One region of the Parasphingorhabdus sp. NYA22 genome, then DNA from elsewhere that is predicted to be linked to it. Evidence: predicted binding sites of a transcription regulator. Region 1 holds the regulator's gene; each other region holds the start of a gene.
The links. Region 1 encodes LexA, which represses DNA repair genes until DNA is damaged. Its sites were predicted from a motif close to GTTCCNCNCTTGTTCT; they were not measured.
Positions count from the first base shown of each region.

Region 1 (5,036 bases):
ATGGGAACTTCTCCGGGCGCAAGCTGAATGCGACCCGCTCACCGGCGTTGCTAACCGGACCCGCTTTCAACGTTTTCTAGATCAGTCGAGTAATGGCGTTGCGTTGGACGACATCGGCACGTTGATCCTGTTTGACATTGATGATTTCAAGCAAATCAATGATCGTTGGGGTCACGCTGCTGGCGACGCATGTCTTGTCAACCTTGCGGATAATCTTCGCAAAGCGTTCATCAACGCCCATCTGGTCTCGCGAATTGGCGGTGACGAATTTGCAGTGTTGCTGCCATCTTCGATATCGCGCGCACAGACTAAGGTTGAATTACAATCTCTTATTGGTAGCCTTCTCAGGCCAATACAGTGGAACGGATGTTTGTTGACGCTGAAGGTATCGGTCGGCTTTGCTTTCGCCTGCAAGGACGGTAAATATAATCCCCAAACGTTGTTCAACACGGCCGACGAAGCGCTTTACTGCGCCAAGAATCGAAAAATATTTCCTTCCGACTAGGCTCCCGAATCAAAAGATCAGTGTTTCACGTGTCGAAAGATCCTGATGCAACAACCACTATTGGGCGTGTCTGGAACGCCAGCTTTTCAACCAAAAACCCAGATAGCCGCCATTGAGGCAGCGGAGCAATTTGTCCAAGTCGCCTACCGTTCTGCTAAAAGCGCAACCACTTCCCGCTTAGTGATTATCCCCTTGCCATACGTAGTAATTTATGCTACATAATAGGCATGAAACAGAAGCCCCTCACAATCGCGCAATTCTTTCGGCAATTCCCAGATGATGAGACTTGCTTGCAGCATATCTTTGATGTTCGTTTTGGACAGGGCTACGAATGCCCAAAGTGCGAAAAGGCTTCAAACTGGTATAGGATCAAAGCAGAGCGCGCTTATTCTTGCCAGTGGTGCGGCCACCACCTGCACCCGACTGTTGGCACTCCCTTTGAAAAGAGCCGGACGCCTTTGCAGCTTTGGTTCTATGCGATCTATCTGTTCACCACCACCCGCCACGGCGTTGCAGCCAAGGAATTGGAGCGCCAGCTAGGCGTCACTTACAAGACTGCATGGCGCATGGCTGGCCTTATCCGTGAACATATGGCCGATGTAGACGGCGAAACCCCCCTAGGCGGCTTTATGAAAATCGTTGAGGTTGACGAAACCTATATCGGCGGTGTCAATCATGGTGGCGGACCGGGCAACAAAGACGGCAAGACAGCGATCATGGGTATGTTGCAGCGTAACGGCGAAGTCATGACGGTTGTTATCCCTAATCGCCGCAAATCGACGCTACAGGGCCATATCGTTGCCAACGTGCTGGCACATACCGAGATCCACACAGATGATTTCATGAGCTATGCTGGTCTGGACGGAACGGGTCACAAATATTGGCACAAGACAGTCAATCACAGCGAGAAGCAGTGGGTTAGCCCTACCGGCACGACCACCAACGGGATTGAAGGTTTCTGGTCACAGTTGAAGCGCGGTATCTTTGGCACTCACATTCACGTTTCGCCGCAACACCTTTGGAAATATGCAAAGGAAGCGGAATATCGCTTCAATCGCCGTCACCGTCCCGAGACGATGTTTTCGGAACTGGTTTCGACTTACCAACCATTGACCTAAGCGTTGCCGCAATGGCGGCTTCGTCGCCGTCATGGTCGGCTTCGTGTTCCTTGATGAACTCTTTGAGTTTGCCCTTTTGTCGGGCTTCTTTAAGTGTGGTCATATCGCGTTCTACCATGTTGATGGACTCTTCTGCAAATTGATGTTTTAACTCGGTTGTGAAGAAAGACCCAGAATTTTCAAAATCCAAATTAGGATTGGCTATTATAGCCTTTTTTGGCATCGCTATAGGTGCTTGGTTGTGGATATCTTCCCAAAACCTAGAGGCCGCTATAGACCATCAAGCAGCCGAAAATGCCCATGATTACACACAATCCCCCTACATAGGCGTGGAAGACGAATGCCCCATGATCTCGTCTGCGGAGATCGATAAGTGCATATTTGAGAAACAAGAACGAGCCCGCGAAGGACGTCGCAAAGAATACGATCTTCAGGCACAGCAAAAAGCCGCTTTGTGGAGCCGCACTACTGGACGAGCTACTATAATAGCTATGGCCGTAGGATTCTTTGGTATTGGTCTGGTTTTTTACACTTTTTGGGAAGCTAGGCGCGCGGCTAATGCTGGCTTTGAAGCCAATAGAATTGCTCAGAATGCGCAAAGACCATGGTTGATAGTCAACGCCATTAAAATGAATGAAGATGGCAGTATTAGCGTGTGCTTCAAGAACATTGGGAAAACTCCAGCCACTAACTTTTTGAAAGATGGAGACTCCGTTGCTATGCCACCAGTTTTTTATGCAAGTCCAATTCCTGAACTGGATGACACGAATGGCACTACGGTTTTCCCAGGCCAAACCGAGTTTATGAAGATTAATAACGCAGGCTCTGACTTGCCAGTTGGGTACGAGTTGTACGTTAGGATTTTCGGTAGCTACCAGTTGCCGTCCGGAGATATTGATCGAATTACAGAGGGTTATGCACTTACCACTACTAAAGGTGCTCGGAAGGTAACTGGCAGGGACTTCATCCCCTTGGAAGATCGTAAAAAAGCAGAGTAAAGCCAGCTTAATCACCGCCCATCTCCCCGCTTAAGGAGGGGTCGCTCGGTGTTACGTATGCAAGAGGGATAATCACTTCCCGCTTGACTTAACCTGTTTTGTTTCATAATTGTTCTTTATTCGTTCCCTGAACAGGATTTTGGACATGCTCACGCAAAAGCAACATGAATTGCTCTGTTTCATTGATGACAGGCTGAAGGATAGCGGCGTTTCTCCCTCGTTCGAGGAAATGAAGGAAGCGCTCGGGCTCAAGTCCAAGTCGGGCATTCACCGGCTGATCAGTGCGCTCGAGGAGCGGCACTTCATTCGCCGCCTGCCCAACCGGGCGCGCGCGCTGGAAGTGTTGAAGCTGCCGGAAGGCGGCGTGCACGAAGCGGAGCCCTCCAATGTTGTCTCGCTGCACCCGGAAACACCGGTGCGCGAAGTCATTTCCAATCCTGCTCCGGCTGCCAATAATGATGTGCTGGAAATTCCGTTGCACGGCCGGATCGCCGCTGGCGCTCCGATCGAGGCGATGGAAGGCCAGTCGGCGCTCAGCGTCCCGGCCGCCCTGCTCGGCCCCGGCGAACATTTTGCGCTGGAAGTGTCAGGCGATTCGATGATCGACGCAGGCATTCTCGACGGCGATTACGCGCTGATCCAGAAAACCGAAGTCGCGCGCGATGGCGAGATTGTCGTGGCCTTGATCCACGACGAAGAAGCGACGCTGAAATATCTGCGCAAGGAGGGTCGAAGCATCCGCCTCGACCCCGCCAACGCCGCCTATGAGCCGCAGATTTATGGCGAAGGCGAAGTGCGCATTCAGGGCAAGATGGCCGGATTGCTGCGCCGCTACTGATCCCGCTTGCCGCTGTCATCGCCTCCGGTCGCAGCGGCGCGATAGCGGGTCCATATATGCCTGCCGGTCCAGCCTAGCGCGGCAGATATGTGCTGGTTTTCCAGATTGATGGTCATGCCGCCAACCTGTGACAGCAGGCTGCGGTCGGCCTTTAACCAGCGCGGCGCACAGCTTTGCGGCAGCCGTCTTTCGCTGACCACAATATCCGCGCGGCGGCAGGCGGCCGACAATGCCAGGGACGGAATATAGTGAGCGCTGCGGGTCGCCAATATCTGCCAGTCCCGCTCGCCCGCACGGATCGTGACCAGACAGCTGTCGGCGTTGCAATCGGCATTCGGCCAGTCTTCGAGCGCCTGCGATTTCCCCTCCACGCCGGCATTTTCACGGATCATGTCGCGAATAAAGTCTCCGCCGCTGGTACGGAGCATCGCCAGCTCTCCCTGATCGTTGCGGATACCGACATGGCGGCCGTCACCGGTGATATAGATATCCGGTGCGCGGTTTGTGATGATGAGCAATGCCCCGATAACTGCCGGGATCACACCCCAATAGCGCCAGCGCTCTCGCCACAGACAGAGCCAGAGGCCGCCGAGCAGCACCAGTCCGAAGGCGATCACGTTCATGGTCGGCAACATCGTCACCGCTCCGGGCCGGCTTGAGACAAAATGGGCCAATGCGATCAGGCTGCCCAGTGCCTGTTCGCAGAGCCACCAGACCGGCGCGCCCAGTCCGACGCTATCCAGCACCAGGGCCAGCGCCTCCAATGGCATGATCACGAAGGTCGTCAGCGGGATGGCGATGATATTGGCCAGCGCGCCGTAAAGCCCTGCCTTGTGAAAATGGTAGAGCGCGATCGGCATCAGCGCGATTTCGACCACCAGACCGGTCAGGAACAGCGCAAAGATAAACCGTCCGGCGCGGCGCAGCAGGCTCTCCTCGCGCAGCATGAACATAGTCTTGATCCGCGGATGCTCGTGCAGCGCGATGATCGCGGTAACCGCCGCAAAGCTCAGCTGGAAGCTCGGCCCGACCAGCGATTCGGGCCAGAATATCAAGACAAACAGCGCCCCGGCTGCGACCATCCGCAAGGTGATCGCGCTGCGCCCCATCATCAGCGCGACCAGTACCAGCAAGGCGGCGACGCAGGCCCGGATCGTCGGCACCTGCGCCCCGGTCATCAGCGTATAGGCAACCGCCGCCAGCGCAGCACAACCAGCTGCCACTACCGGCAATCGAAAGCGCAACGCTAGCGGTGGCGACAAGGCGAGAAGCTTGAGCACCAGCAGATAGATAGCGCCGACGACGGCGGTCACGTGCAGGCCGCTAATCGACAGCAAATGCGCCAGTCCGCTGCGCCGCATCGCTTCGGCATCGGCTTCGTCAATCGCACCACGATCGCCGGTGGCCAGGGTCGCACCGATCGCCCCGGCAGCACCCGCCATTTGCGACTGGACATGGGCCGACAGCTGCTGCCGATATCGGGACAGCGCGAAAATCGGATCGGCAGGACGCAATATCCGGACATCTCCCAGCGCTTGCCCCGTAGCGCCCAGCCCCTGAAACCAGGCCCGTTCCGA
Region 1 covers NZ_OZ333477.1:1,750,523-1,755,558, reverse strand. Annotated here, with positions in the region: gene ACWFTY_RS08475 (GGDEF domain-containing protein) at 1-505, shown strand, start outside; gene ACWFTY_RS08470 (IS1595 family transposase) at 733-1,623, shown strand; gene ACWFTY_RS08465 (hypothetical protein) at 1,782-2,621, shown strand; gene lexA (transcriptional repressor LexA) at 2,767-3,459, shown strand; gene ACWFTY_RS08455 (ComEC/Rec2 family competence protein) at 3,453-5,036, opposite strand, start outside.

Region 2 (5,036 bases), 1.2 Mb from region 1:
TATCCTTGATCTTCTTGTGCGCAGCATCGCGGCCGGTCAGCATCTTGCCGTTGAGCAGCAGCCGGTCACCATGTTTCCATGTCGCCACTTCTGCTGCATCCAGCTGGTCGAGATGCACGCGCTTGGCTTCCGAAGATGGCGTCCAGTTCACATCCGGCCATTCGTCCAGCTTGGGCGGCTCGAGATAGGCGGGGCCGCTGCCGTCGAGCGTGAAATGCGCGTGGCGGGTGGCAGCGCAATTGGGGATCATCGCCACCGGCTTGCCGGCGGCATGGCACGGCCAGTCGTTGATCTTGACGTCGAGGATGGTGGATAGTCCGCCGAGTCCCTGTGCGCCGATGCCGAGCGCATTGACCTTGTCGAAAATCTCGATCCGCATTTCCTCGATATCGTTGCGCGGGCCACGTTCTTTGAGCTGTCCCATATCGATCGGGTCCATCAGACTTTGCTTGGCCAGAAGTACGGCGCGTTCGGCGGTGCCGCCAATGCCAATGCCGAGCATCCCGGGAGGGCACCAGCCCGCGCCCATTTGCGGGATCATTTCCAGCACCCAGTCGACAATATTGTCACTCGGGTTCATCATCTTGAACTTGGATTTATTCTCCGACCCGCCACCCTTGGCCGCGACATCGACGGAGACTTTGTCGCCGGGAACCATCTCGACATGCAAGACACTCGGGGTGTTGTCCTTGGTGTTGCGCCGGGTAAAGGCGGGGTCGGCGAGGATAGAGGCGCGCAGCTTGTTCTCGGGATGCAGATAGGCGCGGCGTACGCCTTCATCGACAATTTCCTGCATCGATTGCGAAGTGTCATCGAGCCGGCAATCCATTCCCCATTTGACGAAGACATTGACGATGCCGGTGTCCTGGCAGATCGGGCGGTGACCCTCCGCGCACATTTTCGAATTGGTCAGGATCTGGGCAATCGCATCCTTGGCTGCAGGCGATTTCTCCGCATCATAGGCTTTGCCGAGCGCCCGGATATAATCCATCGGATGATAATAAGAGATAAATTGCAGCGCGTCGGCGACGCTCTCGATCAGGTCGGCGGTTTTGATGGTCGTGGTCATGAATGCTCCAGAATATCGGCGAAATGCGATTGGACTGCCTTTTGACCGATATGACCGGACCGGGCAAGTTTTTGTGGTGCCGCGCCTGCCGTGACATGGCCGGCCTGGTGATGGACCTGGCCGATTCAGCAGAGTGACCCTTGTCACGGCCAATATAATAAGCGGGTGTTGGAGGATGTAAAAAATAAACCGTCGCTCGCGCTATGCTGCGATTGCGAACGATCCGCTGACGCGATACGAACAGCGAAGCGGGCAGTGCCAACTACCCATCAAGGAACCGATTCTATGCGCGTGCGCGATTTTCTACTGCTCGTCCTGATCTGCCTGATCTGGGCTTCCAACAATGTACTGAGCAAGATCATCGTCGATGACTGGGCCGTTCCCCCCATTTTCTATGCGGCTCTCCGCTTTGCCGTCGTGGCGCTCGTGATGCTGCCCTGGCTTTTGCCGATGCCGCGCCCGGCCTGGCGCATCATATTGATTGGAATGCTGATGGGTGGCGGAAATTTCGCGCTGCTGTTCATTGGCCTGCAGACAACCTCGCCATCGTCCGCCGCCATCATATTGCAACTCGGGGTTCCCTTCACGATTCTGCTGTCAATGCTGATGCTCGGGGAGCGCGTTCACTGGCGCCGCGGCATTGGTATCGGCCTGACTTTGCTTGGCGTGTTGGTTGTGGTCTGGCGCCCTGAAGGCATCACGCTCTCGACCGGGCTCTGGTTCGTTGCCGCTGCCGCATTTGCCGGCTCTGCCGGTGCTGTGCTGATGAAGCGGGTTCATGATGTCGCTCCATTCCGCTTTCAGGCCTGGGTCGGTCTGGTGTCCGTAATTACCTTGACGATTTCCTCGCTGCTCTTCGAGCAGGGGCAATGGGCCGCTGCCGTAGCTGTCGGATGGCCGCTGGTCGCTGCTGTCCTGTTTACCGCTCTGATTGTTTCGGTAGGGGCTCATTCTGCTTATTATCACCTTATTCGAAGCTATGAGGCCAATCTTCTTGCTCCGCTTACGCTTATAACGCCGCTGGCGACGATCGCCTTGGGGGTCTTGATCACGAATGATGCTTTCGATTTGCGTATGGGAGTGGGCGCAGCGCTGGCGATTGGCGGCGTGCTGATTGTCGCGCTTCGGCGCAAGCCTGCCACCGCGCTGCTCGTCGATCGCGAGCAGCGATAGAGGTTGTGGCAGAACTGCGCGAGCCATTCCTCATCAGAATTTATTTCAGACCGGACTATAAGCGCTCGGCGTAGGTTATCGGTGTGGGCTTGAAAAAGGGCGGATTAATTCTGGTAGCGCCATTGCCAGCAATGTCAGCCCAAGGATACTGTAAGCGAAGCGCTCGGCATAGACAGAAGCATTTCGAAATGCATGGTGGATCGGCTTGCAAGCAGACTCACTGCCAAAATTAATGCGGAATAGCCCCCCCCCTCTAAGGTTGAGCGTTGCATCCCGGGGCGGAAATTCTGCCGGCACGGCTACAGTTTATCAATAGTCGGTCCGATTAGCTCGGATTAAAGAGAACCGTGGATTCAAAGGGGGAGGGAAGCGATTTTGAATTCGATTCTTTCGCCAAATCAAGTTCAATCAAGACCGGCTTTTCATATTTCATTTTGGTCTTGGCGGATTTCGGTTCGTTTTCCTGCTCATGAATCATGTTTATGCTCCAAATCTGATTGTTCCTTCATTGTCGCCATTATGGTTAATGACGAAACGTGAAAATTACCGGTCGGCAAGATGCGAGCCGGACATATGATCTACCAGATATGGTGTCACAATTCTGCCATCACCCCTTGTGGATGATCTGTGGACAGATATTTTTGTAAATATAGGCATCTGCTCTTGCACAACGCGCTAGGCTTAGAAGGTCCACGCGTCGCTGCATCGCAGCATGAATCGCCGCTCGACGAAGCGATTCATTTATACGACGAACGGAGTCGTTAATTTGTCATTTACCCCCTTGCATAAAATTTCGATTCAGCCACTATAGGTTGTGGTTCGGCCTAGGGGGCACACCAACTGATAGTATTAGCCGTCTTTAACACCGACTCGGTGGGGCCCTCCCTTTGTGCCAAATGTACAGTGAGAAATACCGGATTTGGGTAAGAAAAAAATGCCCGCCGGGGCGTGAATACTGTTAGAGTGAATGCTTCGGCATGAGTCGAACAAGACAGGAACAAACGCCCGGATATGATCCTGGTGGTCGATCGGCCGAATATGCCGCCTCGATCGTTGATTTAGTAGAGTGATTTGAGGGGGCTTTGATGGATTTTAGAGACAACCGCGACAACGAGAATGTGTCGGGAACAGATGTGAGTGAGAGTGAAATGGGCGCGGAAGTATTGGACAAGCCAGAAAGCAAGACCGAAAACACGGGGCCGACCAGCGAACCTGAAGTCAGCAAGAAGGCTGCTGCAGAAGCGGCTGCGACCAAAGCCAATGACGAGAAGGAATTGAAGGCCGAGCGCGACAGCCACAGTGTTGAAAAGCGCCGCTTCAAGATCACGCAGGACGAAAGCCGCGATGCTCTGCTGACCGACTTTGGCAAGGAAACACTCAACGACCGCTATCTGTTGCCGGGCGAATCCTATCAGGATCTGTTCGCCCGCGTTGCCGACGCTTATGCGGACGATGAAGCGCATGCCCAGCGGCTTTATGACGCGATTTCCAAACTCTGGTTCATGCCGGCAACGCCCGTATTGTCCAATGGCGGCACCGGACGCGGCCTGCCGATCAGTTGCTATCTCAACAGTGTCGACGATAGCCTCGGCGGCATCGTCAACACCTGGAACGAAAATGTCTGGCTCGCTTCGCGCGGCGGCGGCATCGGCACCTATTGGGGCGCGGTTCGCGGTATCGGCGAGCCGGTCGGCCTGAACGGCAAGACCTCCGGCATCATTCCGTTCGTCCGCGTGATGGACAGCCTGACCCTGGCAATTTCGCAGGGCTCTTTGCGCCGCGGTTCGGCGGCTTGCTATCTTGACGTCAACCATCCGGAAATCGAAGAATTTCTTGAAATCAGAAAGCCTTCCGGCGACTTTAACCGGAAAGCCCTGAACCTGCATCATGGCGTATTGCTGACCGACGAGTTTATGGAAGCGGTTCGCGACGGCAAGGAATTCGATCTCAAATCGCCGAAAGACGGTTCGGTTCGCGGCACCGTTGACGCGCGCAGCCTGTTCCAGAAGCTGGTCGAGACACGGCTGGCCACCGGCGAGCCCTATATCATCTTCAGCGACACGGTGAACCGGATGATGCCGAAGCATCACCGCGATCTGGGACTCAAGGTTTCCACCTCCAATCTCTGCTCCGAGATCACACTGCCCACAGGCCGCGATCATCTCGGTGAAGACCGGACGGCGGTATGCTGCCTGTCCTCGCTCAATCTCGAGAAATGGGATGAATGGTCGGTCGAGAAGGGCTTTATCGAGGACGTCATGCGCTTCCTCGACAATGTCCTGCAGGATTATATCGACCGCGCGCCGGAAGAAATGGCGCGGGCGAAATATAGCGCGATGCGCGAACGCAGCGTCGGTCTCGGCGTGATGGGCTTCCACAGCTTCCTTCAGGCACGCGGCCTGGGCTTCGAAAGCGCGCTGGCAAAGTCGTGGAACTTCAAGATCTTCAAGCATGTTTCGGCCAAGGCATCCGAAGCCAGCATGATGCTGGCCAAGGAACGCGGCCCTTGCCCCGATGCGGCCGATCAGGGCGTGATGGAGCGCTTCTCCTGCAAGATGGCGATCGCGCCAACCGCGTCGATCAGCATCATCTGCGGCGGCGCCTCTGCCTGCATCGAGCCGATCCCGGCGAATATCTACACCCACAAGACGCTCTCGGGCAGCTTCATCGTGAAGAACCCGCATCTGCTGAAATTGCTGCAGGAGAAGAGCAAGGACAGCAACAATGTCTGGAACACGATCCTCGAAAAGGGTGGCAGCGTCCAGCATCTCGACTTCCTCAGCCCGGAGGAAAA
Region 2 covers NZ_OZ333477.1:2,997,800-3,002,835, reverse strand. Annotated here, with positions in the region: gene ACWFTY_RS14300 (fumarate hydratase) at 1-1,069, opposite strand, end outside; gene ACWFTY_RS14295 (hypothetical protein) at 1,072-1,206, shown strand; gene ACWFTY_RS14290 (DMT family transporter) at 1,355-2,242, shown strand; gene ACWFTY_RS14285 (hypothetical protein) at 2,568-2,720, opposite strand; gene ACWFTY_RS14280 (ribonucleoside-diphosphate reductase subunit alpha) at 3,328-5,036, shown strand, end outside.
Region 2: ACWFTY_RS14280 (ribonucleoside-diphosphate reductase subunit alpha) is a predicted target of LexA. The motif match lies at 3,226-3,241, and genes of this name have one in related genera.

Region 3 (5,036 bases), 1.6 Mb from region 1:
CGTAGGTTCCGGTTTGAAATTCGCGCTGGCTTCCGCGACGCCTGGTGCTTCGACAAGCTCAGCACGAACGGGTTGCTTTGTCGCACTGGTATCTTCAGCACCCGTTCGTGCTGAGCTTGTCGAAGCACCATTGGCGAGCGCTTCCTCGACCGTACCATCAGCCAGATCGACAAAGGCCAGTCCGTCGGCCAGCCGCAGCGCGGTCTCGAAACTGTCGGCGAGCCGCTGCTCCATGCCTTCGCGCACGACCAACCGGTCAACCACGACCTCAATGTCATGCTTGTATTTTTTGTCGAGCTTCGGCGTTTCCTCGATATCGTAAAATTCGCCGTCGACCCGGACCCGGGTGAAGCCGGCCTTCTGCCACTCGAGCAATTCCTTGCGATACTCGCCCTTGCGGCCGCGCACGACCGGGGCGAGCAGGAAGAAGCGGGTCTTTTCGGGCAAGGTCATCACCCGGTCGACCATCTGCGAAACGGTCTGCGCGGTGATCGGAAGGCCGGTCGCCGGCGAATAAGGCACGCCGGCGCGCGCCCAGAGCAGGCGCATATAATCGTATATCTCGGTCACTGTCGCGACGGTCGAGCGCGGATTGCGGCTGGTGGTCTTCTGCTCGATCGAGATCGCGGGCGAAAGCCCTTCGATATGCTCGACATCGGGCTTCTGCATCATCTCGAGAAACTGCCGCGCATAGGCGCTGAGGCTCTCGACATAGCGCCGCTGCCCCTCGGCATAGATGGTATCGAACGCAAGGCTCGATTTGCCGCTGCCGGACAGGCCGGTGATCACGATCAGCTTCTCGCGCGGAAGCTCGATATCCACGCCCTTGAGATTATGCTCGCGGGCGCCTTTTACTTTGATGTGGGTCAGACTCATGCGGGTGCTTTGCAGAAGATGCCGGAGAGAGTCCAGCGGGCCAAAAGAACAGGGTGGTCCCCGTTATATGTTCAATGTTTGTTCTGTTTTCAAGGGGGAGTTTTTTGGGGAGCGTGATGGGGGTCACGGGTGTTGGAGAGACGTGTGGGGCATTGGGTATCTCATCTTAAAGAAACTCGAGGGGCAATATCATGAAAAAGCAAATCGTATCCATGTTGTTGGTTTCCAGCTTGCTAACAGGCTGTGCATTCAACGAACAGTTGCATGGTGTAGCCGTTAATCACAATAAGCTGGTAGCTGATACAGCAAATGAAATTACGCTGCTCAATATAGTTAGAGCCAAAAATCGCCAGCCAATGCACTATACCTCCATGAAGACGTTGCGCGGGAATATGTCGGTTAGCACAACTGCTTCTTTGGGCGCTGGAATTGTGGAGCAGACAATTGGATCAACCTTCACTGATCCGGGGACGCCGTTTTCGGGAAACCTTCGTGAAACATCTCGGACAATGAATAACGGACCAGAGACTTTTTCTCCGAGTTTGGCGGCAAATATTGCAACAAATCCTAATTTTGAAATTTCGATTTACGACAACAAAGCTTTTCAAAGCGGGATCATGACACCCGTATCTCTGGGCCTTTTCAAGTATTTCTTGTCGAACGGTTGGCCGGAAGACTACTTGGCTCAGTTGTTTGTTGAGCGCATCGACTTTTATGATTTGTCTAATGGTTCCAACATTGGTGACCTTGACAATGATCCTGACCAATACGAAAAACACGAAGCCTTTTTGGCATTTCTCCAGCAGTATAATCTAGCTATTGTATCGAAAAAAATTGACCCAACTGCGCTGTTCCCACTCAGTAAATTAGAAGGTGCATTGTCATTGAAAGACATCAGTGTTTTGGATGGGAAAAACTTTGATATTGGTTCAAGCGGCGGAGTAACCAGTGTACATCGTAAAAACGGATCGCAAGATCTAATCGGTTTCGTTCCAGAGGATCAGCTGAGTTTAATAGATCGGCCTGCTTATGTGTGCCTAGATGATAAAAATCTGAATCCAGATGATGAATTCCAGAAGCAAGTAATTTCTGAAGCGAAGGCGAAATCGGCAAACGGGAAATCAAAAAAAGAGCAAATTTTTCCATCGAGATCATTCGGCTTTTCTGACGTCGACGAGAAGGCGCGGTTTGTTACAATATCGGAACTTGGTCCGATTTGCTATTTTGATCGAAAAGGAGTTTACGTTGAGGTTAGCGCGCCGATTGTGACTATTCGTTCTCCAGATGGAATTTTATACTATCTTGGAGAATATATTCGCGAACAAGAATCACGTGGATCTCACGACGAAAAGGTTATTGCCGTTTACACGGAAGGATCGAATAAGAAGCCACTTATATCGACGGTATACCGGGGGCAGCGCCATTTTATTGCCGAGGACGCGTTGCATGTACCTGGAGCAAGCAGTAAGAAACCTAAAGACCGCAGCGCCCAAACATTGGGGTTAGTGCAACAACTCATTAATTTGCATAAAAGCGCTGAAGATTTGCCAGCCGCATCTTCTGTCGTGGTTGCGCAGTAATGAAGAACCTGTCCTGAAATTGAAACGCTATCTAAGTAACCGAAGTGCGACGCTATCCTGCACTCAATGAAGAGAGGTTCAAGCTTTGATGATTGAAGTCCTCCAAAGGTCCTAACCCCCGATCTCGTTCTGCTGCAGCAAACCTAAGGGCAAAGGTCGATTATGAAATAAGCGCACGGGGTACTCAATATTGGTGAATGGTTTTAACGTGTGGAAAATCAGAAAAATTCCATCGCGTCTAACCACCCCTAACCCGCCCAAAAACCTCCCGATAGCGCTCAAAAAACCCCACCATCTCGGGTGACCGCTTGCTCTTCATGTCGCAGAAGAACTTGCGGTTCCAGCCCTTGGCAGTCCCCAGATGGATCATCGCGTAGACGTAGGTGAGTAAGCCGCTGGAGAAGGCAAACGCCGCGTTCATGCCCGCCGCTGCCCAGACGATTGCCGCTACCAAAGGATAGGCCAGCACCGGAAAGCTGATCGCCTTGCGGTAATTGAAGATCTCCTTGCTCTCTCGTGTCGGCAGACCGAATTTCCCGACCAGCGTCGAGGTGAAGGGCAGGCGGTTGTGGATGATGGCTGCCGGTATCTTGACCCACCATGGCATGGGCGCGAGCAATATTGTGGCGAGTGCGAGCAGTTCGAAAAACGGGTAGCGGATGACCAGCAGAGCCAGCACTTTATAGTCGTGATATTGTTTTGCTGTGTGGGTGAGCAGCTCGCCGACGCCTTCCACTGCATAACGTCCGGTCTCGCGGAAGCGGAAAACGTTGTTCGGGAACATATAATATTTCATCAGGCCCTTTATGCCGGGCGTGTCGCTGCGTTTGGGGCGGATGCCGAGTAGCTTGGCGACCTCGTCGGTATAAGTGCCGTACCAGACCAGATGGTCGGTCTTTTTCGCCGGCCGGTTGGCATAATAGGTCGCATTATAGTCGCTGATCCGCTGGTCGATATTGGCGTTGATGCTGTCGCGGAATTCCGGCTCGGCGATCATCCGGTGGACCAGCAGGCATTGCATCTCGCTGATATTGTTCAGGCCGCCAGTGAACGGGCGGGTGAAGCCGATGGTGAAGATATTGTCGAGTCTGGGTGAAACCACGCCCAGAAATTGCTCGCGGGTTTTATAACTGAACGCTGCGGGTTCGCCATCACCATGCACCCGGATATCGGGGATCGCGGGTACTTCCTGATCGCCGTCGATGATCATATCGAAGGTCGCGCTCTCGGTGCCTTCGCTGATCAGCTTCGCGTCATGATCGATGGTGGCGACCGACTTGTCCCATAGTTTCACATGGCCGTGCTCGAGAAAGAAGGGCAGGTCGTTGATCAGATAGCCGGCGCTGATCTTCTGCTCCAGCGTTTCCTCGCAATAGAGCTTGTAAACATCGATCGGCCAATATTTGATCGCGATATGCCCGTTCTCGACCGGTGCCTTCGCTTTGAAAAAGCTGCGGATATCCTTGTGCGGCCGGACGCTTTTGGGATGGCGTACGCCCAGGCTGTTGCGATCGAACAGCTTCGCGAAGCCATGATGGATCAGGCCGTGGATATAGCCGCCATCGATGAAGGCGCGGTAGCTCCATTTGCTGGCTTCGGCAAAATTATGGCATTCCAGCTGGTCGAGCGGTACGAAGCGCGGGCCGTCGTCGAACGGCGAGAAGGTCGCGAACATCTTGTCGAGCATGATGAAGCCATTGGTCACCAGATGCACTTTCGCGCCATAAGCGACCAGCTTGGCGATCAGCAGGTTGGAGCTGTCGCCGGTCGAGGTGATTGCCACGCTCTTGCCGGCGAAACTCTCGTCGATGGTGAGTTGCTTCAAATTCGCGTTCATCTTCCGCCGGAAAGCGGTGGCAACGACGACATGCTTGGCGCGAAACTGCTCGCCGCTTTCGAGACGGACGATGCTGTGATCGGAATGATTGTCGATATTGTCGACGCGTCCGTTATGAATGTGATCGGCATAGCGGGAGGCATATTTCTTGTGGATCGCGTAAAATTCCCGGGCAGTCGGGAAGCCGTCGGTGAAATCCTCGCCCTGCTCCCGGAGCATGTCGACCAGTTCGAACGAATAGACGCTGCTCTGCAGGGAACTGACCAGATCGAAATCGAGCGCATCGGCCGCTTCCAGCTGCTGCCAGATCGGGGTCATCGGCGAAACCATCAGCCAGCCGATACCACTGGCGTCCAGTTCCCGGATCAGCGGCATGGTCGAAAAGCCGCCGCCGACGATCAGGACATCAATTTCCCGTGTTTCTGTCATATTGCCCCTTGCTGCGCTCCGCCGTTCCCGCCTTTGGTAACCGGTCGGGGCAGCAAAACCAACGCTCTTTTGCGGGTGATGGTCGGGAGTGAGCGAGCAGACCGTCCGGGCAGGTGCGCAGAACGCAGCGGACTCGCCTTTTCATCGATGGTCAATTGCCGTTGGTCGAACGGAAACCGGAGCAGCGCGCCGATATGCTATCCGGTTAGCAGCTGGGTGATGATCCTGAATAGCGCCATAAGCTATCGGGTCGCATCAGAGCTCAATCGGGGGATGGTGTCAGGATGCGGATTAGCAAAATGCTCGCCCGGGAT
Region 3 covers NZ_OZ333477.1:3,309,563-3,314,598, reverse strand. Annotated here, with positions in the region: gene uvrA (excinuclease ABC subunit UvrA) at 1-876, opposite strand, end outside; gene ACWFTY_RS15775 (hypothetical protein) at 1,068-2,456, shown strand; gene ACWFTY_RS15770 (hypothetical protein) at 2,695-4,722, opposite strand.
Region 3: uvrA (excinuclease ABC subunit UvrA) is a predicted target of LexA. The motif match lies at 946-961, and genes of this name have one in related genera.